Regions from separate parts of the Streptomyces sp. 63XJN7_1_ISO-PGPR-S23-121 genome, predicted to be linked through region 2. Evidence: riboswitches for the same ligand, from Rfam matches in the RefSeq annotation. Region 2 holds a riboswitch; the other holds the start of a gene.
The links. A riboswitch is a leader RNA that binds a small molecule or an ion and turns the genes downstream of it on or off. The one in region 2 is predicted to bind glycine.
Positions count from the first base shown of each region.

Region 1 (7,475 bases), 3.8 Mb from region 2:
CACCGCGCCCCGCGACGGGCTCGACGCACGGCTCGTCGTGGACCGCGGCGGCTTCCGCCTGGACGTGTCGCTGGCCGCCGCGCCCGGTGAGGTCGTCGCCCTGCTGGGCCCCAACGGCGCCGGCAAGACGACCGCGCTGCGCGCACTGGCCGGGCTGCTGCCGCTGACCGGCGGGCACCTGCGTCTCGACGGGGTCGCACTGGACCGTACGCCGCCCGAGTTCCGCCCGGTGGGCGTCGTCTTCCAGGACTACCTGCTGTTCCCGCACCTGACCGCGCTCGACAACGTCGCCTTCGGGCCGCGCTGCCGGGGCGCGACGAAGGCCGAGGCGCGGGCCCTGGCCTCCGGGTGGCTGGACCGCATGGGTCTGGCCGGTCACGCGGGCGCCCGACCGCGCCGTCTCTCCGGTGGCCAGGCGCAGCGCGTCGCCCTCGCCCGCGCCCTGGCGACCGGCCCCCGGCTGCTGCTCCTGGACGAGCCGCTCGCCGCGCTGGACGCCAGGACGCGGCTCGAGGTGCGCGCCCAGCTCCGCCGCCACCTGGCCGACTTCGAGGCCGTCGCGGTCCTGGTGACCCACGATCCGCTGGACGCCATGGTGCTGGCCGACCGTCTGGTGGTGGTCGAGCACGGCACGGTCGTCCAGGAGGGCGGCCCCGCCGACATCGCCCGCCGCCCGCGCACCGACTACATCGCGCAGCTCGTCGGTCTGAACCTGTACCGGGGCCGGGCCGACGCCCACACCGTCCGCCTCGACGCCGGTCCGGCGATCACGACCGCGGAGGAGCTCTCCGGGCCGGCCTTCGTGGCGTTCCCGCCGGGCGCCGTGACCCTGTACGCGGAGCGCCCCGCCGGCTCCAGCGCACGCAACCTGTGGCGCTGCGAGGTGGCCGGGCTGGAGACGCACGGCGACCGGATCCGCGTGGACCTGACCGGCGAACTCGCACTCGCCGCCGACCTGACCACGGTCGCCGCCGCCGAGCTCGGCCTTCACCCGGGCGCACCGGTGTGGGCGACGGTCAAGGCGACGCAGACCCACGCATACCCGGCATGACGAGGTTGCCGGGCTACGGTGCCCCCATGAGCCTGAGCATCCGCAACCAGCTCCCCGGCACCGTCACCGGCGTCACCCCGGGCGAGGCCATGGCCACGGTCGGCGTCCGGCTGACCGGAGGGCAGGACCTCACGGCGGCCGTCACCCGGGAGGCCGCCGAGGACCTCGCCCTGAGCGCCGGAGCGGCCGTCCTCGTCCTGGTGAAGTCGACGGAGGTCTCTCTCGCCACCCATGAGGCCGAGGGCCTGTCGATCCGCAACCGGCTGCCCGGCACGGTCACCCGGCTCACCCTCGGCGAGGTCATGGCGGCCGTCCGCATCGCCATGGGCGACGCCGAGCTCACCGCCGTGATCACGAGGGAAGCGGTCGAGGATCTGGGGCTCTTCGTGGGCTCCGACGTGATCGCCCTGGTCAAGTCGACCGAGGTCGCGCTCGCGAAGGCCCGGCAAGGCTGAAGGCCCCGCCCCGGGCAGGGGCGAGGCCTTCGGTCGCGGGCCGGTCAGTCCGCGTAGGCGTCCAGCGGCGGGCAGGAGCAGACGAGGTTGCGGTCGCCGAAGGCCTGGTCGATGCGACGCACCGGCGGCCAGTACTTGTCGGCCACCGACACGCCGGCCGGGAACACGGCCTCCTCGCGCGTGTACGCGTGGTCCCACTCGCCGCCCAGCGCACCGGCGGTGTGCGGAGCGCCCCGCAGCGGGTTGTCCTCCGCGGGCCAGGCGCCGGATCCGACCTTCTCGATCTCCGCCCGGATGGCGATCATCGCGTCGCAGAACCGGTCCAGCTCGGCCAGGTCCTCGGACTCGGTGGGCTCGATCATCAGCGTGCCGGCCACCGGGAAGGACATCGTCGGCGCGTGGAAGCCGTAGTCGATCAGCCGCTTGGCGACGTCGTCCACGCTCACGCCCGTCGCCTTGGTCAGCGGACGCAGGTCGACGATGCACTCGTGCGCGACCAGCCCGTTCGGGCCGGTGTACAGCACCGGGAAGTGCGGCTCCAGGCGCTTGGCGATGTAGTTGGCGGACAGCACGGCCACCTGGGTGGCGCGCTTGAGGCCCTCGCCGCCCATCAGCCGGACGTACGACCAGGAGATCGGCAGGATGCCGGCCGATCCCCACGGCGCCGCCGAGATCGGGCCGACGCCGGTCTGCGGACCGGCCGCGGGCTGCAGAGGGTGGTTGGGCAGGTACGGCGCCAGGTGGGAGCGCACGGCCACGGGGCCGACGCCGGGGCCGCCGCCGCCGTGCGGGATGCAGAACGTCTTGTGCAGGTTCAGGTGCGAGACGTCGCCGCCGAAGTGGCCGGGCTTGGCGAGGCCGACCAGGGCGTTGAGGTTGGCTCCGTCCACGTAGACCTGGCCGCCGGCGTCGTGCACCTGGGCGCAGATGTCGGCGACGTGCTCCTCGAAGACGCCGTGCGTCGAGGGGTACGTGATCATCAGCACGGCCAGCTCGTCGCGGTGCTTCTCGATCTTGGCGCGCAGGTCCTCGACGTCGATCTCGCCGTCCTCGGCGGTCCTGACGACGACGACCTTCATGCCGGCCATGACGGCGCTCGCCGCGTTGGTGCCGTGCGCGGAGGACGGGATGAGGCAGACGGTGCGCTGGTCGTCGCCGTTGGCGCGGTGGTAGCCGCGGACGGCGAGCAGTCCGGCGAACTCGCCCTGCGACCCGGCGTTCGGCTGGAGCGACACCTTGTCGTACCCGGTGACCTCGGCGAGGCGTTCCTCGAGCTCGCGGATGAGGGTGAGGTAGCCCTGCGCCTGCTCGGCGGGCGCGAAGGGGTGCAGCTGCCCGAACTCGGACCAGGTGACCGGCTCCATCTCTGTGGTCGCGTTGAGCTTCATGGTGCAGGAGCCCAGCGGGATCATGCCGCGGTCCAGCGCGTAGTCGCGGTCGGCGAGGCGGCGCAGGTAGCGCAGCATCGCGGTCTCGGAGCGGTGCGCGTGGAAGACGGGGTGGGTCAGGAAGTCGTCGGTGCGCAGACGCGCCTCGGGCAGGGCGTCCCCGGCGCTCGCGTCCAGGGCCGCCACGTCGCCCTCGACGCCGAACGCGTTCCACACGCCGCCGACCTGGGCGCGCGTGGTGGTCTCGTCGCAGGCGAACGACACGTGGTCGGCGTCGACGAGGCGCAGGTTGATGCCGTTCTCGCGGGCGGCGTGCACGATCTCGCCGGCCCGGCCGGGCACCCGCGCGGTGACCGTGTCGAAGTAGGCACCGTGCACGATCTCGACGCCGCCGGCCGCCAGACCCGCGGCGGTGACCGAGGCGTACCGGTGGGTGCGGCGCGCGATGGCCCGCAGCCCGTCCGGCCCGTGGTACACGGCGTACATGCCGGCCATGACGGCGAGCAGCACCTGCGCGGTGCAGATGTTGCTGGTCGCCTTCTCGCGGCGGATGTGCTGCTCGCGGGTCTGCAGGGCGAGGCGGTATGCCTTGTTGCCGTCGGCGTCCACGGACACGCCCACGAGGCGGCCGGGCAGGCTGCGCGCGAACTTCTCGTGGACGGCCATGTAACCGGCGTGCGGTCCGCCGAAGCCCATCGGCACACCGAAGCGCTGGGTGGTGCCGACGGCGATGTCCGCGCCCAGCTCGCCGGGCGAGGTGAGCAGCGTGAGGGCGAGCAGGTCGGCGGCGACGGTGACGAGGGCGCCGAGCTCGTGCGCCCGGTCGACGACCGGCTTGATGTCGCGGACGGCACCGGAGGCACCCGGGTACTGGATCAGGACGCCGTTGATCTCCCGCTCGGCGACCTCGGCGGGGATGCCGTCGCTCAGGTCGGCGACGACGACCTCGACGCCGGTCGGCTCGGCGCGCGTCCGGATCACGGCGATGGTCTGCGGCAGCGCGTCCGCGTCGACCAGGAAGAGGCCCTTCTTGTTCTTGCCCATGCGCCGGGACAGGGCCATCGCCTCGGCGGCGGCGGTGCCCTCGTCGAGCAGCGAGGCGCCGGAGGTCGGCAGGCCGGTGAGGTCGGCGACCATGGTCTGGAAGTTCAGCAGGGCCTCCAGGCGGCCCTGGGAGATCTCCGGCTGGTAGGGCGTGTACGCGGTGTACCAGGCCGGGTTCTCCATGACGTTGCGCAGGATGACCGGCGGGGTGAAGGTGCCGTAGTAGCCCAGGCCGATCATGGAGTCCAGGACCTGGTTGCGGTCGGCCAGCGAGCGCAGCTCGGCCAGTACCTCGGCCTCGGAACGGGCGCCGGGCAGGTCCAGCGCGTCGGCGTTCTTGATCACATCCGGTACCGCGGCGGCCGTCAGCTCGTCGAGCGAGCCGTAGCCGACCTGCGCGAGCATCTTGGCCCGGGCCTCGTGGTCGGGGCCGATGTGGCGCTGCTCGAAGGGTGCTGCCTGTTCGAGCTCGGAGAGCGGAATGCGAGGGGCTGTCATTGCGGAGGCCTCCTGGTCTGACGACCTTCGAGGGGCACCACGGCGCGGGTGCCCGGACGGCCTCCCCCTCTGTCATCTCGACCTGAGAGCTTCACCGGGCCGCCCGAGGGCTGCCGGCTTTCACCGTCGGTGAGAGCGGAGGCCGCGGCACCCGCTCTGCTTTCCAGAGTGACCTCGTCCGTGCGGTACGTGGGCCTGAGAGATTCCGGGGAGGATTTGCTCCTTCGGCGCCTCCGATGATGTCTGGAGGACTCTCCCGCACGGGGTCAGCAGCCGTCTGCCAGCCTACCAGCGAGGCGGACGCACAGGTCTTCGAGTGACTGAGCGCACCTTCGAGTGGCCGCTCGCCCCAAAGTGGCTTTTTGTTGTACTGACGCATGATTCGCCGGATGGTGTGCGACCAAGTGGAGGGCCCGTGCGTACCGAGATCGATCCGCGCAGTCTGATAGGCCGCAAGGCGTTCGACCGCAAAGGCACCAGGATCGGCACCGTCGACGAGGTCTACCTCGACGATGCCACCGGCGTCCCCGAGTGGGCCGCCATCCGCACCGGGCTGTTCAGCAGGGACGCTTTCGTGCCGCTCGAGCCCAGCGAGCTGGTCGAGGGAACGCTGCACGTGCCCTTCGACCGGTCCCTGATCAAGGAGGCCCCCGACTTCGGCGTCGGCCGCCATCTCTCACCGGAACAGGAGCTCCAGCTCTACCACCACTACGGGCTCGACGTGGCCGCCGCGCCTCCGCTCCCCGACCACGACTTCGGCAAGCTGGCCGGCACGGGCAACGAGGAGGGCTGAGCCACCTGCCTCCGGCGCCGGCCGCGCCCCGGCCGCGGGGCACGGCGTCCCCGGGCGTCCTCCACGCGCACCGCTCCGCAGGTCACGGCGCCGCGCCGGCGACACCCCGGCCGGACACCTCCCCCGCCGGCGGGACTGCCGGACCCGGGGCGGTGGCGCCGGACGCCGCCGGGTCCGCGGCCCCCTCCCCGGCGGCGTCCGGCGTCCCCCCGTCCTCCCCCGGGCCGGGCGGCGGGGACGCGACCAGCGGCAGCGGCTCGGCCGGTGTCAGGCGGGGATCGTCGACGGGGAAGGTGCGCACCCGGCCTGGTACGGAGTACGGCGTCTCGAAGCGCACCGTGACCCGCCCCAGGCCACTGCCCTGCACCCACCCGTGCCCGAGCTCCGTGTGCCGCACGTCGTGACCCGAGGGCCAGTGACGCTCGGCGGGGGCCTGCCGGTGCTCCTGAGCGGGCTCCTCGCGCGGCGCCTCCGGGAGTTCCTCGGCCCGCTCGCCCGCCGCCTGCGCGAACAGGTCCTCCTGCGTGTAGTCGGCGAGGCCGCTGACGCCGACCCCGAGCAGCCGTACACCGCCCGTGGTGTCCACGGAGTCCAGCAGCCGGGCCGCCGCCTCCCGCACCACCGCCGGGTCGTCCGTGGGCCCGCGCAGGGTCTCCGAGCGCGTCAGCGTGGAGAAGTCGTACCGCCGGACCTTGAGCACGATGGTCCGGCCGGACAGCCCGGACCCGCGCAGCCGCCGCACGCACCGGTCGGCCAGCCGCCCCACCTCCACACCGACCCGCACCCGGTCGTGGATGTCCACGTCGTACGTGTCCTCCACCGACACCGACTTGGTCTCCCGCTCGGCCACCACGGGCCGGTCGTCGCGCGCCAGCGCCATCGCGTACAGGGCGTGCCCGTGCGCCTTGCCGAGCAGCCGCACCAGCTCGTCCTCGCCCGCCTCGGCGATTTCCTCCACCGTCGTGATGCCGGCCCGGCGCAGATGGTCTCCCGTGGCCGGTCCCACCCCGGGGAGGATCCGGACGGACTTCGGTCCGAGCATGGCCCGCTCGGTCCCGGGTTCGATGAGCACCAGCCCGTCCGGCTTGGCCTCCTCCGAGGCGATCTTGGCGAGCATCTTGGAGGCGGCCAGCCCGACCGAACCGGTGAGGCCGGTGACGGCCCGGATGTCCGCGCGCAGATTCGCCCCGGCCAGTCGCGCCGAGTCGGCGTCCCAGGCCGTCCCGCCGGCCTCCAGGTCCACGAACGCCTCGTCCAGGCTCAGCGGCTCCACCAATGGCGACAGGGCCCGCAGCAGCCGCATGACCTGCTGGCTGATCGACCGGTACAGCTCGAAGCGCGGGACGAGATAAGCGGCGTTGGGCGCAAGGCGCCGGGCCTGGCCCATGGGCATCGCGGAGTGGACGCCGAAGACCCGCGCCTCGTAGGAGGCCGTGGCGACCACTCCTCGCGGCCCCAGACCACCCACCACGACGGCCTTCCCGCGCAGGCTCGGCTTGGACGCCTGCTCCACCGAGGCGAAGAAGGCATCCATGTCGAGATGCAGGATCGTGGGCGCGGTTCTCACATCTCCGATGCTGCCCTACGCCACTGACAATCCGCCGTCGGTGTCCCGCGGGCCCGGTGCGTCCTCAGACCGCCCGGTTGCGGCGTCGCGCCAGTTCGTCCGCGGGGTTGGGCCCGACCAGCGTCTCCCCCGTGTCGATCCGTTCGCCGTGGAGCTGGGACAGAGCGCCCTCGACGTCCCGCCACACCACGCCGACGGCGATCCCGAAGATGCCCTGGCCGCCCTGGAGCAGGGCGTGGACCTCGTCGGGCGACGTGCACTCGTAGACCGTGGCGCCGTCGCTCATCAGCGTCATGCGCTCCAGGTCGCGGAAGCCGCACTCCCTCAGGTGCTGGACGGCGGTCCGGATGTTCTGCAGCGACACCCCGGTGTCGAGGAACCGCTTCACGATCTTCAGCACGACGACGTCGCGGAAGCTGTAGAGGCGCTGGGTGCCGGACCCGTGGGCGGGCCGCACGCTCGGCTCCACGAGGCCCGTACGGGCCCAGTAGTCGAGCTGCCGGTAGGTGATGCCCGCGGCGGCGCAGGCCGTCGGCCCGCGGTAGCCGATCTGCTCGGACGCCATGGACGCCGCCCCTCCGCTGCCCGGCACGGCCGCAGGCCGCTGCGGAGCGTGCTCGGCCGTGCCACCGGGCTGGGGGTATCCCCCGCTCGAGCGGAGCCGAGAACTCGGGGAAGG
Region 1 covers NZ_CM149653.1:5,301,027-5,308,501, forward strand. Annotated here, with positions in the region: gene AC0VYN_RS23545 (ABC transporter ATP-binding protein) at 1-1,051, shown strand, start outside; gene AC0VYN_RS23550 (TOBE domain-containing protein) at 1,078-1,506, shown strand; gene gcvP (aminomethyl-transferring glycine dehydrogenase) at 1,551-4,436, opposite strand; glycine riboswitch at 4,610-4,705, opposite strand; gene AC0VYN_RS23560 (PRC-barrel domain-containing protein) at 4,852-5,229, shown strand; gene AC0VYN_RS23565 (DNA polymerase IV) at 5,312-6,796, opposite strand; gene AC0VYN_RS23570 (MerR family transcriptional regulator) at 6,861-7,475, opposite strand, start outside.
Region 1: it holds a riboswitch for glycine, as region 2 does, so the genes downstream of both, gcvP (aminomethyl-transferring glycine dehydrogenase) here and gcvT (glycine cleavage system aminomethyltransferase GcvT) in region 2, are expected to answer to the same signal.

Region 2 (7,475 bases):
GCGGATTGACGGGTGCCTCGGCTGCGGTGGTGGCTGGTGCGGGCATGGCTCGGTCTTTCACGCGTGGAACATGTGTGTGCGTTGCAACCATTCCAGGTGTCTTGCCTGACGGAAAGACCGGGCCACTATGTGAGACGGGTGCCGGTCAGCCGGCGGGCAGCCGCGTGGGGACCGAGGGCTTGTTCCGGCAGTCGAACTCCTTCACGACCACGCGCGCGGAGTGCAGCAGGTGGGTCAGGTGCGTGCCGACGTCGGTGTCACCGGTGAGGGTGTCGGTCATGGTCCCCTCGATCGGCATCCCCGTCTCCTGTTCCGCGGGCGCGCCGGAGACGCGGCACTTGACGTAGACGGAGTAGTCGACCGACTTGTCGTTCTTGCGGGTCACCAGCTCGACGTCCGAGTTGACCGGCACCACGGACACCGAGTCGTAGACGCTCCTGTCCTCGGCGAACGGGAAGTCGAACGGGAAGATGGAGGGGCCGTAGCCGAGAGTGAGGTACTTCCTCGGTGATTCCTTCTCGGTCGCGAGGACCTTGCACACCTCGGTACGGCTGTAGGCGGGGACCTTCTCGTCGCCCGATTCCCACTCGCCGGCCTTCTCGTAGAAGTATGCGTCCCCATGACCGTCTCACCGGCCTTGCCCAGCGTGTCGAAACCGAGCGCGACGCCATGTGCGGGTGCGACGGAAGTGGCGCGAGCGAATCGTGCTCCGTCCCTTCACAGATGTGCGGGAGCCGGGGGGAGACGGTGGGGTGGCCGGGGGCCTCAGCACTCGATGATGTTGACCGCGAGTCCGCCCCGCGCCGTCTCCTTGTACTTGACCGACATGTCGGCGCCCGTCTCCTTCATGGTCTTGATGACCTTGTCGAGGGACACCTTGTGCGAGCCGTCGCCGCGCATCGCCATCCGGGCCGCCGTGACCGCCTTCACCGCGGCCATGCCGTTGCGCTCGATGCAGGGGATCTGGACGAGGCCGCCGACGGGGTCGCAGGTGAGGCCCAGGTTGTGCTCCATGCCGATCTCGGCGGCGTTCTCGACCTGCTCCGGGGAGCCGCCCAGCACCTCGGCGAGCGCGCCCGCCGCCATCGAGCAGGCGGAGCCGACCTCGCCCTGGCAGCCGACCTCGGCGCCGGAGATGGAGGCGTTCTCCTTGAAGAGCATGCCGATCGCGCCGGCCGCCAGGAGGAAGCGGACCACGCCCTCCTCGTCGGCGCCGGGGACGAAGTTCATGTAGTAGTGCAGGACCGCCGGGATGATGCCCGCCGCCCCGTTCGTCGGTGCGGTGACGACCCGGCCGCCGGCGGCGTTCTCCTCGTTCACGGCCATCGCGTAGAGCGTGATCCACTCCATGGCCAGGGCCTGCGGGTCGCCCTCCGAGCGCAGCTTGCGCGCCGTGTTCGCGGCGCGGCGGCGGACCTTCAGGCCGCCGGGCAGGATGCCCTCGCGGGACATGCCGCGCGCCACGCAGGCCTGCATCACGCGCCATATCTCCAGCAGACCCTCGCGGATCTCGTCCTCGTCGCGCCAGGCCCGCTCGTTCTCCAGCATCAGCGCGGAGATCGACAGGCCCGTCTCCTCGGTCAGGCGCAGCAGCTCGTCACCGGTGCGGAAGGGGTACTTCAGCACGGTGTCGTCGAGCTTGATGCGGTCCGCGCCCACCGCGTCCTCGTCCACGACGAAGCCGCCGCCGACCGAGTAGTACGTCTTCGAGAGCACCTCGGCGCCCGCCGCGTCGTACGCCCACAGCGTCATGCCGTTGGCGTGGTAGGGGAGGGCCTTGCGGCGGTGCAGGACCATGTCGTCGTCGTAGGAGAAGGCGATCTCGTGGTCGCCGAGGAGGCGGATGCGGCCCGAGGTCCTGATCGTCTCGACGCGGTCGTCCGCGGTCTCCACGTCCACCGTGCGCGGGGACTCGCCCTCCAGGCCGAGCAGCACCGCCTTGGGCGTGCCGTGGCCGTGGCCGGTGGCGCCGAGCGAGCCGTACAGCTCGGCCCGGACCGAGGACACGGAGCCCAGCAGTTCCTCGTTGCGCAGGCGCAGGGCGAACATGCGCGCCGCGCGCATCGGGCCGACCGTGTGCGAGCTCGACGGGCCGATGCCGACCGAGAACAGGTCGAAGACCGAGATGGCCACGGGGACTCCTCATAACGGGGGTGGTGCGGAGGGGGTGGGGCGCCGTGCCCGCTCGTGGCGGACGCGGCGCCCCCGGGTGATGCCGTCGGTTACTTGTTCAGACCCGGGTACAGCGGGTGCTTGTCCGCCAGGGCCTTCACCCGGGCCTTCAGCGCCTCCGCGTCGTACGACGGCTTGAGCGCCTCGGCGATCACGTCCGCCACCTCGGCGAAGTCCCCGGCCGTGAAGCCGCGGGTCGCCAGGGCCGGCGTACCGATGCGCAGACCGGACGTCACCATCGGCGGGCGCGGGTCGTTCGGGACGGCGTTGCGGTTGACCGTGATGCCGACCTCGTGCAGACGGTCCTCGGCCTGCTGGCCGTCCAGCTCGGAGTCGCGCAGGTCGACCAGGACCAGGTGGACGTCCGTGCCGCCGGTCAGGACGGAGACGCCCGCCGCCTTGGCGTCGTCCTTCACCAGGCGCTCGGCCAGGATCCGGGCGCCTTCCAGCGTACGACGCTGGCGCTCCTTGAAGTCGTCGCTCGCCGCGACCTTGAAGGCGACGGCCTTGGCGGCCACCACGTGCTCCAGCGGGCCACCCTGCTGACCGGGGAAGACGGCGGAGTTGATCTTCTTGGCGAGTTCGGCCGTGGAGAGGATCACACCGCCGCGCGGGCCGCCCAGCGTCTTGTGGGTCGTGGTGGTCACCACGTGGGCGTGCGGCACCGGGTTCGGGTGCAGGCCCGCCGCGACCAGACCGGCGAAGTGCGCCATGTCGACCATCAGGTACGCGCCGACCTCGTCGGCGACCTCGCGGAACGCGGCGAAGTCGAGCTGCCGCGGGTAGGCCGACCAGCCGGCCACGATCAGCTTCGGCCGGTTCTCCTTGGCGAGGCGCTCCACCTCGGCCATGTCGACCTGGCCGTCGTCGCCGACGTGGTAGGCGACGACGTTGTAGAGCTTGCCGGAGAAGTTGATCTTCATGCCGTGGGTCAGGTGCCCGCCGTGGGCGAGGTTCAGACCCATGATCGTGTCGCCCGGCTTGAGCAGCGCGAACATCGCCGCCGCGTTGGCCTGGGCGCCCGAGTGCGGCTGCACGTTGGCGTGCTCGGCACCGAACAGTGCCTTGACCCGGTCGATGGCGATCTGCTCGACCACGTCGACGTGCTCGCAGCCGCCGTAGTAGCGGCGGCCCGGGTAGCCCTCGGCGTACTTGTTGGTGAGGACCGAGCCCTGTGCCTCCATGACCGCGACCGGCGCGAAGTTCTCGGAGGCGATCATCTCGAGGGTGGACTGCTGGCGGTCCAGCTCGGCGTCGACGGCGGCGGCGACGTCGGGGTCGAGCTCGTGCAGGGGGGTGTTCAGAAGCGACATGCGTCCGTGTCTCCTCAGGCGCCGGCGAACTCGGTGTACTCGTCGGCGGAGAGCAGGTCGCCCGGCTCCTCGCTGACGCGCACCTTGAACAGCCAGCCGCCCTCGAAGGGGGCCGAGTTCACCAGCGACGGGTCGCCGACGACGTCGTCGTTGACCTCGGTGACCTCGCCGGAGACGGGGGAGTACAGATCGGAGACCGACTTGGTCGACTCCAGTTCGCCGCAGGTCTCGCCCGCGGCCACGGTGGCGCCGACCTCGGGGAGCTGGACGAAGACGACGTCACCGAGCGCGTTGGCCGCGTGCTCCGTGATGCCGACCGTCGAGACGCCGTCGTCGGCGGCCGACAGCCACTCGTGCTCCTTGCTGTAACGCAGCTGCTGGGGGTTGCTCATGGCCTGAATTCTCCTGTACGCGGGGGAGTGGTGTGACGGGGGACTGCGGAACCTGCTGATGGGAGGCGCCGGACACGCACGGGGGCGGCGAAGCGCCCCGCCCGCCCGGTGTCTACTTCTGGCGCTTGTAGAACGGCAGCGCCACGACCTCGTACGGCTCGTGGGTGCCCCGGATGTCCACGCCGACGCCGGCGGTGCCCGGAGCGGCGTGCGCCGCGTCGACGTACGCCATGGCGATCGGCCTGCCCAGCGTGGGGGAGGGAGCGCCGGAGGTGACCTCGCCGACCACCTCGCCGCCGGCGACGACCGCGTACCCGGCGCGCGGGACCCGGCGGCCCTCGGCGACCAGGCCGACCAGGACGCGGGGCGGGTTCGTCTCGGCCCGCGAGGCGGCCTCCCGGAGCGCGGCCCGGCCCACGAAGTCGCCCTCCTTCTCGAACTTCACCACCCGGCCGAGGCCGGCGTCGAAGGGCGTCAGCGCGGTCGTCAGCTCGTGCCCGTACAGCGGCATGCCCGCCTCCAGGCGGAGCGTGTCCCGGCAGGACAGGCCGCACGGGGCCAGCCCGGCGCCCTCGCCCGCCTTGGTCAGCGCCTGCCACAGTTCCACGGCGTGCTCCGGCTTCACGAACAGCTCGAAGCCGTCCTCGCCGGTGTAACCGGTGCGCGCGATGAGCGCCGGCACGCCGGCGACCGTGCCCGGCAGGCCCGCGTAGTACTTCAGGCCGTCCAGGTCGGCGTCGGTGAGCGAGGCCAGGATGCCCGGGGACTCGGGCCCCTGCACGGCCAGCAGCGCGTAGGCGTCGCGGTCGTCGCGGACCTCGGCGTCGAAGCCGGCCGCCCGCTCGGTGAGCGCGTCCAGCACCACCTGGGCGTTGGAGGCGTTGGCGACGACCAGGTACTCGCGGGGCGCGGCCTCGGACTCGCCCAGGCGGTAGACGATCAGGTCGTCCAGGATGCCGCCGTCCTCGCGGCAGATCATGGTGTAGCGGGCCCGGCCCGGCTTCACGGTGCCGATGTTCCCGACCAGCGCGTGGTTCAGCAGGTCGGCGGCCTGCGGGCCGGTGACCGTGATCTCACCCATGTGGGAGAGGTCGAAGAGCCCGGCCCGGGTGCGCACCGCCACGTGCTCGTCGCGCTCGGAGCCGTAGCGCAGGGGCATGTCCCAGCCGGCGAAGTCGGTCATCGTCGCGCCCAGCGCGCGATGCGTGGCATCGAGCGCGGTACGGCGCAGTTCGGTACTGCTCATCGGTCGTTCGTCTCCCAGGACAGGACTGGACGGGCGAGGGCGGTCCTCCCCATCTGTCATCGGAACCTGAGAGGTTCGCCATGACCACCGGAGTGCGGCGATCAGGACTTGCACCTTGGGTGGGGCAGCCGTCGGTCGGCGGCCCGCTTTTCAGATGTGCCTCGCCCGCGCGGTAACGGGGCCTGAGAGATTCAAGGGAGGGACTTGCTCCTTCGGCGCCCCGGCGAAGGCCGGGGACTCTCCCGCGCGGATTCAAACGGCCGGTATGCAGTTGGCGCCGCCATCATTGCACGCCGGGCCCGTTCGTGGCAGACCGTGATCTGTAACCGGCTTGTGGCAGTAAGCGCACGAAAACGCGAGACCGCCGCATTACCTTCTCTTTACACTCGACGGGGACGGGAACTCGTGAACCGCCCCAGGGGAGGACGATCACGGTGAACAGGACCACGGCGTACGCAACGACCTCGGGCATCGCGCTGCCGAAGCGGCCCACCCCGGCCGGGGCGGCATGCGCCGCACCCGCCGCACCCGCCGCACCCGCCGCACCCGTCGTCCGCGATCTGCGCGACCGCGACGGCCGCAGCCCGCACGCCCTGCTCTTCGGGCCCCGGGACGTGGTGGTGATCACCGGCCTGCCCGGCAGCGGCAAGTCCACCCTCATGCGGCGCACGGTGCGCGGCCTGCGCATCGACTCGCAGGACACCCGGGACCACTGGGACCGCCGCATGCCGCGCCTCCTCCCGTACGCCCTCTACCGGCCCCTCGTCCGCCTCGCCCACTACGCCGGGCTGCGCCGCGCCCTGCGCTCCGGCGAGGGCGTCGTCGTGCACGACTGCGGCACGCAGGCCTGGGTGCGCGGCTGGCTGGCCCGCGAGGCGCGCCGTCGCGGCGGCACCCTGCACCTGCTGGTCCTCGACGTCGGCGCCGACGACGCCCTGGCCGGCCAGCGCGAGCGGGGCCGGGGCGTGTCGCGGTACGCGTTCCTGCGGCACCGCGCGGCCACCCGGCGCCTGCTGGCCGCCGTGACCGGGGCCACCCTGCCCGCCGGGTGCGCCTCGGCGGTCCTCCTCGACCGGGCGGCGGCGGACACGCTGCACCGGATCGCCTTCACCGGCTGAGGTGACGCACCGTGGGCCGGTGGGGCCGAACGGGTTAGCCTTTTCAGCCACAGCAGCGGTACCCAGGCAGGCGGTAGGCAGATGGACTTCCCAGCGGACTTCCCGGCGGACCTCTCACCGGAGTTCCCGGCGCGGCCGCATCCCCACCCGCACGGCGGATGGCCCGGCAACGAGCTGGAGGAGGTGCTGTCGGCCTCCCTCGGCGTGCCGGGCGCCGGCGGCCGGATCACGGAGGTGCTCGGCCGCAGCTTCGTCTGGGTCCCGCTGCCGAACGGCGGCGGCCCGGACAGCGGTCCCCTCGACCTGCCCACGGTGGAGATCGAAGGCCAGGCCCATGTGCCGGTGTTCAGCTCCGAGGAGCAGCTCCGCCTGGTCGCAGGCCCCCACATGGCGTACACCGTCGCCCCCGCCGTCGAGTTCGCCCGCGGCCTGCCCCCGCAGGTCGGTATCGCCGTGAACCCGGACGGCGTCGTCGGCGTCCCGCTGCCGCCGGCCGCCGTGGCCGAGCTGTGCCGGGCCGGACGCACCCCGCTGGACGGGCCCGCGTCCGGCGGCCGGGTCCGCCTCTTCGAACCCGACTGGCAGGACGACCCGGTGGACTTCCTGGCCGCGGCCTCCGCCGAGTTCGCCGCCACCGGCGTCGTCCGGACCGCCCGCCGCTGCCTGGCCGCCGTCGAGACCGCCGACCCGGTGATGTTCGTCGGCGTGGAACTCTCCCACTGGGAGGGCGACGCCCAGGCGCTCCCCCTCGACGCCCTCGGCCGCGCCCTCGGCGCGGTCCCGGTCGCGTGGCCGGTCAACCTGGTCCTCCTGGAGGCGGCCCAGGACCCGGTCTGCGACTGGATGCGGGCGCACGTACGCCCCTTCTACGACCAGGCCTTGTGAACGCCCGCGGGGGGAGCGCCCCGTCGGGGCGCGGGGCCGTGACCCGGGCGGCGCCGCCGTGGGAGCGCGACAGGCCGGGACGCACCCGCACCCGCCGGCGGACGGCGAGCCCCGCGCTCCGAACCGCCGCCGCCGGCGGAGCCCTAAGCTGGTGTCACAACAGGGGACGATTCTCGAAGGGTCGGTAAAAGGTGAGCGCGAGCGGTACCGCCGCGACCGGGCAGGTCGAGCACATGCTGCGCCAGGTGACGCCCGGACGCTACGACGCCTACGAGGCCCTGCTCCGCGCGCTCGCCGCCCCCGCCTCCGGCCAGGTCTGGATGCTGCTGTGGCACGGTCAGGCCGGCTC
Region 2 covers NZ_CM149653.1:1,460,070-1,467,544, forward strand. Annotated here, with positions in the region: gene AC0VYN_RS06790 (MFS transporter) at 1-46, opposite strand, end outside; gene AC0VYN_RS06795 (hypothetical protein) at 146-541, opposite strand; gene AC0VYN_RS06800 (L-serine ammonia-lyase) at 766-2,133, opposite strand; gene glyA (serine hydroxymethyltransferase) at 2,223-3,485, opposite strand; gene gcvH (glycine cleavage system protein GcvH) at 3,500-3,877, opposite strand; gene gcvT (glycine cleavage system aminomethyltransferase GcvT) at 3,990-5,123, opposite strand; glycine riboswitch at 5,167-5,283, opposite strand; glycine riboswitch at 5,284-5,378, opposite strand; gene AC0VYN_RS06820 (AAA family ATPase) at 5,558-6,241, shown strand; gene AC0VYN_RS06825 (enhanced serine sensitivity protein SseB) at 6,323-7,126, shown strand; gene AC0VYN_RS06830 (enhanced serine sensitivity protein SseB C-terminal domain-containing protein) at 7,318-7,475, shown strand, end outside.